DNA from 2 places in the Rossellomorea sp. LJF3 genome. Region 2 is predicted to be linked to the other one. Evidence: riboswitches for the same ligand, from Rfam matches in the RefSeq annotation. Region 2 holds a riboswitch; the other holds the start of a gene.
The links. Region 2 has a riboswitch for S-adenosylmethionine ahead of V8G47_RS07350 (methionine ABC transporter ATP-binding protein). Riboswitches for the same ligand answer to the same signal wherever they lie in the genome.

Region 1: linked by a shared signal. The riboswitch ahead of V8G47_RS08945 (methionine ABC transporter ATP-binding protein) and the one ahead of V8G47_RS07350 (methionine ABC transporter ATP-binding protein) in region 2 are both predicted to bind S-adenosylmethionine.

Annotation. Positions count from the first base shown of each region.
Region 1 covers NZ_JBANLY010000007.1:43,840-48,272, forward strand. Annotated here, with positions in the region: gene V8G47_RS08930 (carbohydrate ABC transporter permease) at 1-611, shown strand, start outside; partial or broken gene V8G47_RS08935 (alpha-amylase family glycosyl hydrolase) at 698-899, shown strand; gene V8G47_RS08940 (LacI family DNA-binding transcriptional regulator) at 1,060-2,049, shown strand; SAM riboswitch class I at 2,235-2,340, shown strand; gene V8G47_RS08945 (methionine ABC transporter ATP-binding protein) at 2,410-3,423, shown strand; gene V8G47_RS08950 (methionine ABC transporter permease) at 3,413-4,078, shown strand; gene V8G47_RS08955 (MetQ/NlpA family ABC transporter substrate-binding protein) at 4,095-4,433, shown strand, end outside.
Region 2 covers NZ_JBANLY010000005.1:106,496-110,928, forward strand. Annotated here, with positions in the region: gene V8G47_RS07340 (MetQ/NlpA family ABC transporter substrate-binding protein) at 1-794, opposite strand, end outside; gene V8G47_RS07345 (methionine ABC transporter permease) at 810-1,478, opposite strand; gene V8G47_RS07350 (methionine ABC transporter ATP-binding protein) at 1,475-2,497, opposite strand; SAM riboswitch class I at 2,646-2,752, opposite strand; gene V8G47_RS07355 (SCP2 sterol-binding domain-containing protein) at 2,865-3,215, opposite strand; gene V8G47_RS07360 (thioredoxin family protein) at 3,637-3,954, opposite strand; gene V8G47_RS07365 (toprim domain-containing protein) at 3,957-4,313, opposite strand.

The DNA of each region.
Region 1 (4,433 bases), on a different contig from region 2:
TACGGAACACGCTTGTCATTGTGTTATTTTCCTTTGTCGGCCTATTTTTTAATGCCATGGCCGGGTATGGGTTTGCGAAATATCAATTTAAAGGCAGGGAGAAAATCTTCTATATCGTGCTAGCCACGATGATGATTCCTGCACAGGTGACGATGATCCCTGTCTATTTGATCCTGAATGAAATGGGACTGACGAATACGATGACGGGGATTGTGCTGCCGGGACTGGCCGCGGCCTTCAGTATTTTCTTATTCAGGCAGTTCATGACGACGATCCCGACTGACCTGATCGAAGCAGCCAGACTCGACGGAGCAGGGGAATTCTATATTTTCTTCCGCTTGATCGTACCGATTGCCAAGCCGATCTTCGCCGTGCAGGGGATCCTCACGTTTATCGGTGCGTGGAACAGTTTCTTATGGCCGTTGATCATCGCCAACGATGAAAGTCTTTACACATTATCGGTCGGGCTTTCCCTGCTGCAGGGTCAATATGCCAACAATTTCGGCCTGCAAATGGCGGGTGCAGCCTTCATGGTTGTGCCGATCATCATCATCTTCTCCTTCTTCCAGAAATACATCGTCGAAGGGTTTACGATGTCAGGCATCAAGTAATGAATGGTAGAAGTGTACCAGGTACAGTGCTATATGAATGTACCTGGTACATTTCTTTGAATGAAAAAGGTTTATGAATAAGAGTATTGAGTGAGTGGCAGACATCCCTGTTTCAGAAGGGATGGTACAGTTTATACTGGAATAATCACGATCAGTCCCGTATCGTATCCAGGTGGGGGGAACGACCAGGAATACCGGATCGAATCCGCCAAGATGCTTGCAACGGTCCTCCACATGATGCAGGGCACACCCTTTATTTATCAAGGGGAAGAAATCGGGATGAAGAACAGTGATCGACCGACAGACATCAACTTCCTGCGTCCCTATGAAGCGATTGTCTATTTGTTAGGAAAATAACCCAATACTTGAAGCGCTTTCATGTATAATGAACAGAAGAAATCAGTCAAAAAGGATGCCTTCATTTATAGAAGCAATAGGATGTGAACTTATGGCAACCATCAAAGATGTGGCTAAGCTTTCCGGAGTCGCTGTTTCGACCGCTTCTTATGCCTTGAACAACAGTAAGAAAGTCAGTGAAGAAACACGACAGAAAGTGTTAGCGGCAGCCAAACAATTGAATTACCAAAAAAACGGGCTTGCTTCCGATTTGAAGCGGACAAGCACGAATACCATCGCCTTGATCCTGAGCGATCTATCAGGACCTTACTATTCTGAACTCATCAAGGGCGTACAGGATGTGACCTCCACGAACGGATATGATTTGATCGCCTGCAGTTCCATCGGGGGAGCACAGTCCACCGCCGTGAAATTTTTAAAAGAAAAAAGGGTCGATGGCGTCATCATCCTTGCTCATAATATCGATGACGGGACCATCCTGGAATCGGCAAGGGAAGGCTTTCCGATCGTGGTCCTGGACCGGAGCCTCAAAAGCGATTACGTCACCCAGATCGAAGTCGATAATGTTCACGGAGCGTTCGTGGCAACGGAACACTTGATTGAGAGTGGGAGCCGTGACATCGCGTTTATCAGCGGACCTTACAACTCCCATGATAACGAGCTTCGTTTCCAGGGTTACCGTGAAGCTTTGGACAAACACGGGATCGACTATAAGTCGAAATGGAAAGTATCCGGGGGCTTCACCCGAGAAGGGGGCTACCAGGCGACCAAAATGCTGATCGCGCAACGGGATGTCCCACAGGCCATTTTCTATGCAAACGATGAGATGGCCATCGGCGGCTTGCAGGCACTGAACGAAAAAAACATTTCTGTTCCAGGGGATATTTCCATCATTGGCTTTGACGACATCCAACTGTCAGAATACGTGTCCCCGCCACTGACAACCATGCGGCAGCCGAAATATGAAGCGGGTGCGCTTGCCGTTCACCTGATCTTTCAGATGCTCTTGAAGGAAGAGGTCGATTCGTATTACAAACTCACAACGGAGCTGATAGAGAGGGATTCGGTGAAAAGTCGTTGACTGAGTGGAAGAACTTGACCTTTCCTGCATGGGAGAGGTCGTTTTTTTGTATGTTAAAAATCTTTCGTTGCTGCGGCAGTAAAGATAACGCTTACATAAAAATACTCCCGAAATCCACTATTGACTTCCCGTCCCATACCCAGTATTATCCTCTATAAGATAAATTTTTGAAAATTACATACATTCAATTATCCAGAGTGACCGAGGGATCAGGCCCTATGACGTCCGGCAACCTCCAGTATTGGAACGGTGCTAATTCCTGCAGGATGATTTCATTCTGAGAGATAAGTCGAGATAAACAGGCGATGCTTCTTTCAGTTGAAAGAGGCATTTTTTATTGGAGAAAAAGGGGTGTGCACATTGATCGAGATTCGGAATCTAGTAAAAACGTACAAAACGAAAAAGCAAACGGTGGTCGGTGTCGACAACGTCTCTGTCACCATCAAAAAAGGGGAGATCTTCGGGATCGTTGGATACAGCGGAGCGGGGAAGAGCTCACTCATTCGCTGCCTGAATCTATTAGAAACCCCGACATCAGGGGAAATCATCATCGATGGACAGGATTTTACGAAGCTCACATCCAAGGAGTTAAGACTTGCCCGGCAAAAAACGAGCATGATCTTCCAGCACTTTCACCTGATCAAATCGAAGACGGTGTTTGATAATCTCGCCTTTGCTCTGAAAGCGGCACATGTACCGAAAGCGAACATCAAACCAAGGGTCGTCGAGCTCCTGGAGATGGTCGGCCTCTCAGACAAAGCCGACGCCTACCCGGCCCAGCTCAGCGGGGGACAAAAGCAGAGAGTCGGGATCGCAAGGGCGCTTGCCAACAACCCATCGGTATTACTGTGTGATGAAGCGACGTCGGCCCTCGATCCGAATACAACGAAATCGATCTTGAAACTTTTGAAAAAAATCAACAAGGAACTGGGCTTGACGATCGTGCTCATCACCCACGAAATGGAAGTGGTGAAGGAAATCTGCGACAGGATGGCCGTGATGCAGGAAGGGAAGATCGTGGAGGAAGGTCCCGTGTATGATCTGTTTGCCGAACCAAAACAGGCTTTGACGAAGCAGTTCATCGAAACGATTCTCCAATTCGAACTGCCGCAGCACCTGGTAGAATCGAGAAAAGGGAAGCTCATCAAGATTCAATTCAAAGGATCCATCGCCGAGGAAAGCGTCGTATCAGAGGTGTTTCAGCGCTACAAGGTGCGGGGGAATATCCTCCATGGCAAGATCGAATATATTCAGGATGTCCCACTCGGGATCTTCATTATGGAGCTGATAGGATCAGCTGATGAAATCGAAGCGGCGATCCGTTATATCACGGCGAAGACGCAAAGCCTGGAGGTGCTGGAGGATGCTGCCTGATTCATTGACTTCTATATTGCCAGAATTGAATAAAGCCTTTTTTGAAACGGTGTATATGGTGGGGATTTCACTGGCTGTAGCGATCATAGTGGGACTGCCGTTGGGGATTCTTCTATTCGTCACAGACAAGGGACTGTTCCTGCAAAATAGTTTCATTAAAAAAGTCGTCGGATTCGTGGTGAACATGGTCCGTTCTGTTCCATTCATTATTCTATTAGTCGCACTCTTACCCTTAACCAAACTATTGACCGGGACAACGATCGGACCGACAGCGGCATCCGTATCACTCTCGGTAGCGGGCATTCCGTTTTTTGCGAGAATGGTAGAAACGTCCCTCAGGGAGATTGATAAAGGCGTCATCGAAGCCTCGGTTTCCGTTGGGGCGAGTCCATGGATGATCATCAAGGACGTGCTGTTACCGGAAGCGCGGCCTGCCGTCATTCAGGCGATTACGATTACAACGATCAGTTTAGTCGCCTATTCTGCCATGGCCGGCATTGTAGGCGGAGGAGGAGTCGGTGACCTGGCGATTCGCTTCGGATATTACAGGTACGATAACACGGTGATGATCACCACCGTCGTCATTCTGATTTGTTTGGTTCAGCTCATCCAATATACGGGTGATGTGTTTGCAAGACTGGTGGATAAACGATAAATAGGGGGAACAACAAGTGAAAAAGTGGATTCTAGTAGCAGCATTAGGATTAACAGTGAGCTTACTGGCTGCCTGCGGCGGAGAAGAGGCAAGCTCGGAAGACAAAAAAGAAGTAACCATCGGAGCCACATCAGGTCCATACAGTGATATGGTGACCAAAGCAATCAAGCCTGGTCTTGAAGAAAAAGGCTATAAGGTTGAAGTGAAGGAATTCAGTGATTACATACAGCCGAACAACGCACTCTCAGAAGGGGACCTGGATGCAAACCTGTTCCAGCACAAAATCTACATGGAAACCTTCGCGAAGCAACATAATATGGATTTATCTGAAGTGATTGTCGTACCGACGGCGCCG
Region 2 (4,433 bases):
CATTCTTCATTGATGAAGTCCTGGATTTCTTTTGAGCGCAGGGCTTTGACCAGTTCCTTTACTTCTTCTTTGTTTTCGTCACCTTTATTCACAGCAATTACGTTCACGTACGGAGAGTTGCTGTCTTCGATGGCGATGGAGTCCTCCAGGGGTTTCAACCCTGCATCTATGGCATAGTTGGAGTTGATCACAACTGCGTCCCCTTCTTCATTTTCATACATTTGCGGAAGGAGAGCCGCTTCGTACTCATAATCGAATTTCAGTTTTTTTGGATTTTCTTTGATATCTTCCAGCTGTGCCTGTGTATTTTCCACTCCGTCCTTTAACGTAATCAGACCTTTTTTCTCTAATAAAGTAAGGATGCGGCCATGATCGGATACGGAATTACTCATCAAGATCGTGGCACCTTCAGGAAGGTCCTCGAGAGATTTATACTTTTTGGAATATACACCGATTGGCTCGATATGAATTCCTCCTGCATTGACGAAATCATATTCGTTCTCTTTCATCTGCAAGTCCATGTAAGGTACGGTTTGGAAGTAGTTCGCATCCAAATCACCATTATCCAAGTCTTTATTCGGAAGGATATAATCTTGATATGTTTCAATTTGCAGGTCGATTCCCTTATCTTCCAAAATCGGTTTCACTTTTTCAAGAATTTCCGCATGGGGAACGTTTGACGCTCCTACCACTAATTCCTTCTCGCCACTGCTTCCGGATCCGGAATCACTCCCGCATGCTGCCAATCCAAAAATACTTGTTGCTGCTACTATTCCTGCTAACCATTTTTTCATCTGTTTTCTCTCCTCTTATCGTTTGTCTAATTTATTTGTGAAGTAGTCTCCAATGATTTGAATTGCGAATACAACGATTAAAATCATGATGGTCGCGGCAAGGGTTACATCCTCCCTGCTCCGTTGAAAACCATCCAGGTAAGCGAGGTTTCCTAATCCCCCGGCACCGATGACACCCGCCATTGCCGTGTACCCCACCAGGGCGATGGCTGTTACCGTGATACCTGAAACCAAAGCCGGAAGAGATTCGGGAATAAGCACTTTCCATATGATTGTGCTTGTCTTCGCTCCCATCGCTTTCGCCGCTTCAATGACGCCTTTGTTCACTTCTCTTAATGCGATTTCCACCATGCGTGCATAAAACGGTGCTGCTCCGATGATCAGGGCAGGAAGGGCCGCGTTCGCCCCACGGATGGTATCCAATAAAAATTTTGTAAATGGAATCAGTAATACAATCAGGATAATGAAGGGAATCGAGCGGAATACATTGACCACTGCACTGGTCACCGTATAAGTAAGCTTGTTTTCCCATAAATTCTCCTTGGATGTAAGAAATAACAGGATTCCAAGAATCAGTCCTACTATGAAGGTAATCAGGACTGACATCCCCGTCATATAAAGGGTTTCAACAGTCGCTTCCCACATCTTCTCCCAGTCCACATTCGGAAATATATTTTCTATCATCCTCCGATCACCTCCACTTTGACCATCTGTTTCTCAGCGAAGGCAACGGCTGCCTGAATCGTCTCTTCGTTTCCGTCAAGATGGACGAATAGCGTACCATAAGCCCCTTTTTGCGTTTGGGAAATCTGTCCTTGAAGGATATTGACATCCAGGTCGAATCTTCGGATCAAGCTGGTAATGAGCGGTTGCTCAGTCGATTCACCAACGAAGGTGAATTTCAATACTTTTCCTTTCGGATACTGAGCCAATAGGTGATCGATCGTTTCCCCTGTTTCTTCCACTTGAGATACTTCTCTCACAAATCGCTTCGTCACCTGCTCTTTAGGGTTTCTGAACACTTCAAGAACATCCCCAAGCTCTACCACCTTCCCTTGTTCCATGACTGCCACACGATGACAGATTTTTTTGATCACATGCATTTCATGGGTGATCAGGACGATGGTCAGACCTAAACGTTTATTAATATCCACCAATAAATCAAGGATGGAATCGGTTGTTTGCGGATCTAAAGCAGAGGTGGCTTCGTCACAAAGAAGGACGTTTGGATTATTTGCAAGGGATCTCGCAATCCCGACCCTCTGCTTCTGTCCACCGCTCAATTGGGATGGATAGGCGTCTCCTCTCCCATCCAATCCCACCAGCTCCAATAATTCATTGGCCCTTCGCACTCTCTCCTTCTTAGAAACTCCGGCGATTTCTAATGGAAACTGGATATTTTCAAGTACTGTACGCGACCAAAGGAGATTGAAATGCTGAAAGATCATCCCGATTGACTGCCTCGCCTGCCGAAGATCTTTCCCTTTCACTTGGGAAACGATCTGTCCATTCACGTTGACGGTTCCATTTGTGGGAACTTCAAGTCCATTGAGCATCCTGATCAACGTACTTTTACCTGCCCCACTATAGCCAATCACTCCAAAAATTTCTCCTTGGCCAATGTCGATGTTGACGCCATCGACGGCTGAAATCGCTCCTGATTTTGATTGATAGATTTTTTTCACATCTGAAATGGTAATCATGCTGTCTCCACCTTCTTTCCGAGTAAAACGAGACATTTATAATTAGAATTATAGTTGCGCTTGCAATTCCCACAGCCTTTACGTATACAATAAAAAATGCCTTCCTGCGATAAGCAGAAAGGCATAATCATATATAGGACTATCCTTTCTCTCATCTTTCAAAGCAATTGCTTTGAGTGAATTGGCACCATTTCAATTTTCATTGACGGTTGCCGGGCTTCATAGGGCACGTCCCTCCACCTCTCTAAATAAGAGTAAAGTATCGATTTATTTAATTTTTTGAATTGTTGAAGACTCTGAAAATTCGCTACAAGAGAGATTCTATCATCGAAAATAGAAATGTGTCAATTCTTTTTTCTCACGTTTTTTAAACTTGGACCGGTTCCTTGACCCTGGACCTTGTCAGCCAAAGGATGGACTCTATAAATAATAGCTGGCGGTATCCTCCCCTGACCTCCAGGATGCCGTTTTCGATCAGTTGTGACAATCGATCTTCTCCTGTAAGCAGGGATAGCATGTCCTTTTCTTGTCCCTCAATGACAAAATGAGATTCCCTGCTGCCATCAGTCAATACAGCACAACCTCTGTTTGAAATGGAGATTTCGTATTGTTCCTTTTCACATCGAAACTGAAGAATAAATGGGCTGTCCGGAAACAAGAGTCGTAAGTGATACCTTGAATGACACTGATCTACTAATTCCTCTAAATATATTCGCATGAATACCCTCCCAGTGAAACTTCTATATAGTATCAATTCCACTTATAGGCATTTTTCCCTTTTAGACATTCTCGACATGTTTTGAATGAGTTTATCTTATTTGTCGAACAGTAAGAAATTGGGTGATGACCAGTCAAAAAACGATGGGATTCGAAACATTTCCCAAGAAATATGTCCTCGTTTGTAGAAAGAAAATCACTGTTTTCATAAACTTTTCTGTTCTTATCAGCACCGTGCTGGTTGATTTCCGCTCCAGATGCTCGCTTTCCTCGGGGCGTGAGTTGAGCCTCTTCCGCTCCAATCAACACTAATCATGTACTTCTCAAATTAGATAAATATGCGACTGGGGGCAATTTCATCCTATTTCTAAAGCTGGTGAAGACAAAATAAAAAGACCTTTCACAAAGGTCTCTTATCCCCACTAACTGCTTTGGATTTTGTTGATGGTTTCGTATAGGAATGGTACGGATTGAAAGGCATAGATTCTCTCCATTTCCTGTCCATCTTTAAATAAAAGAAGGCAGGGGACGCTTTCAATGGATTGTTCTTCTGCGAATTGAGGCAGATAGTTCAGATTCGCCTTTGCAAAATGAAATGACTGGGGGAGTTTCTCGACCACTTCCAACATTTTACCCGCGACCTGACATGTACCACACATCGGTGTATATAGATAAACGGCTTCAAACGCATGGTATTTGATCGATTCGTTTAATTCTTCTGTCTGGCTTACCTCCAACAAAACTAAATCATCCTTTTTCCAAGATATTCTTTATGCACATCGATATTTGCACCAATGAGAACGGAGGCAAGATGATATTCCGGAGCAGCGGCCACTTCCTTATACATCCGGTCGATATAAAGGTGTTCCGCTTCAGGGAATTCACGCTTGAACTGTTTGCGTAACTTCTCCCCCGCATCATCTGCATCGACGAGGATGTATACATCCCTTTCGAACAGCTCATCGATGAGTTCGTCCATTTTTGTGATGCTGATCGTTCCATTCGTGCAAATAATTTCAATCGGTTCTTTGATTATTCCTCTTACTTTCCGCTTGTCGGTTGTACCTTCGACAATGATTACCTTTTCGTCAAGTTCCATCATGATCATCACCTTATCTTTCAGAAATAAGATTAGGATAGTATATTCAGATAACAAGAGATGATGTCCACTTTCTACTCATATTTTCTCATGTTTACAAAAAATAGTGCAAGTGGTTTG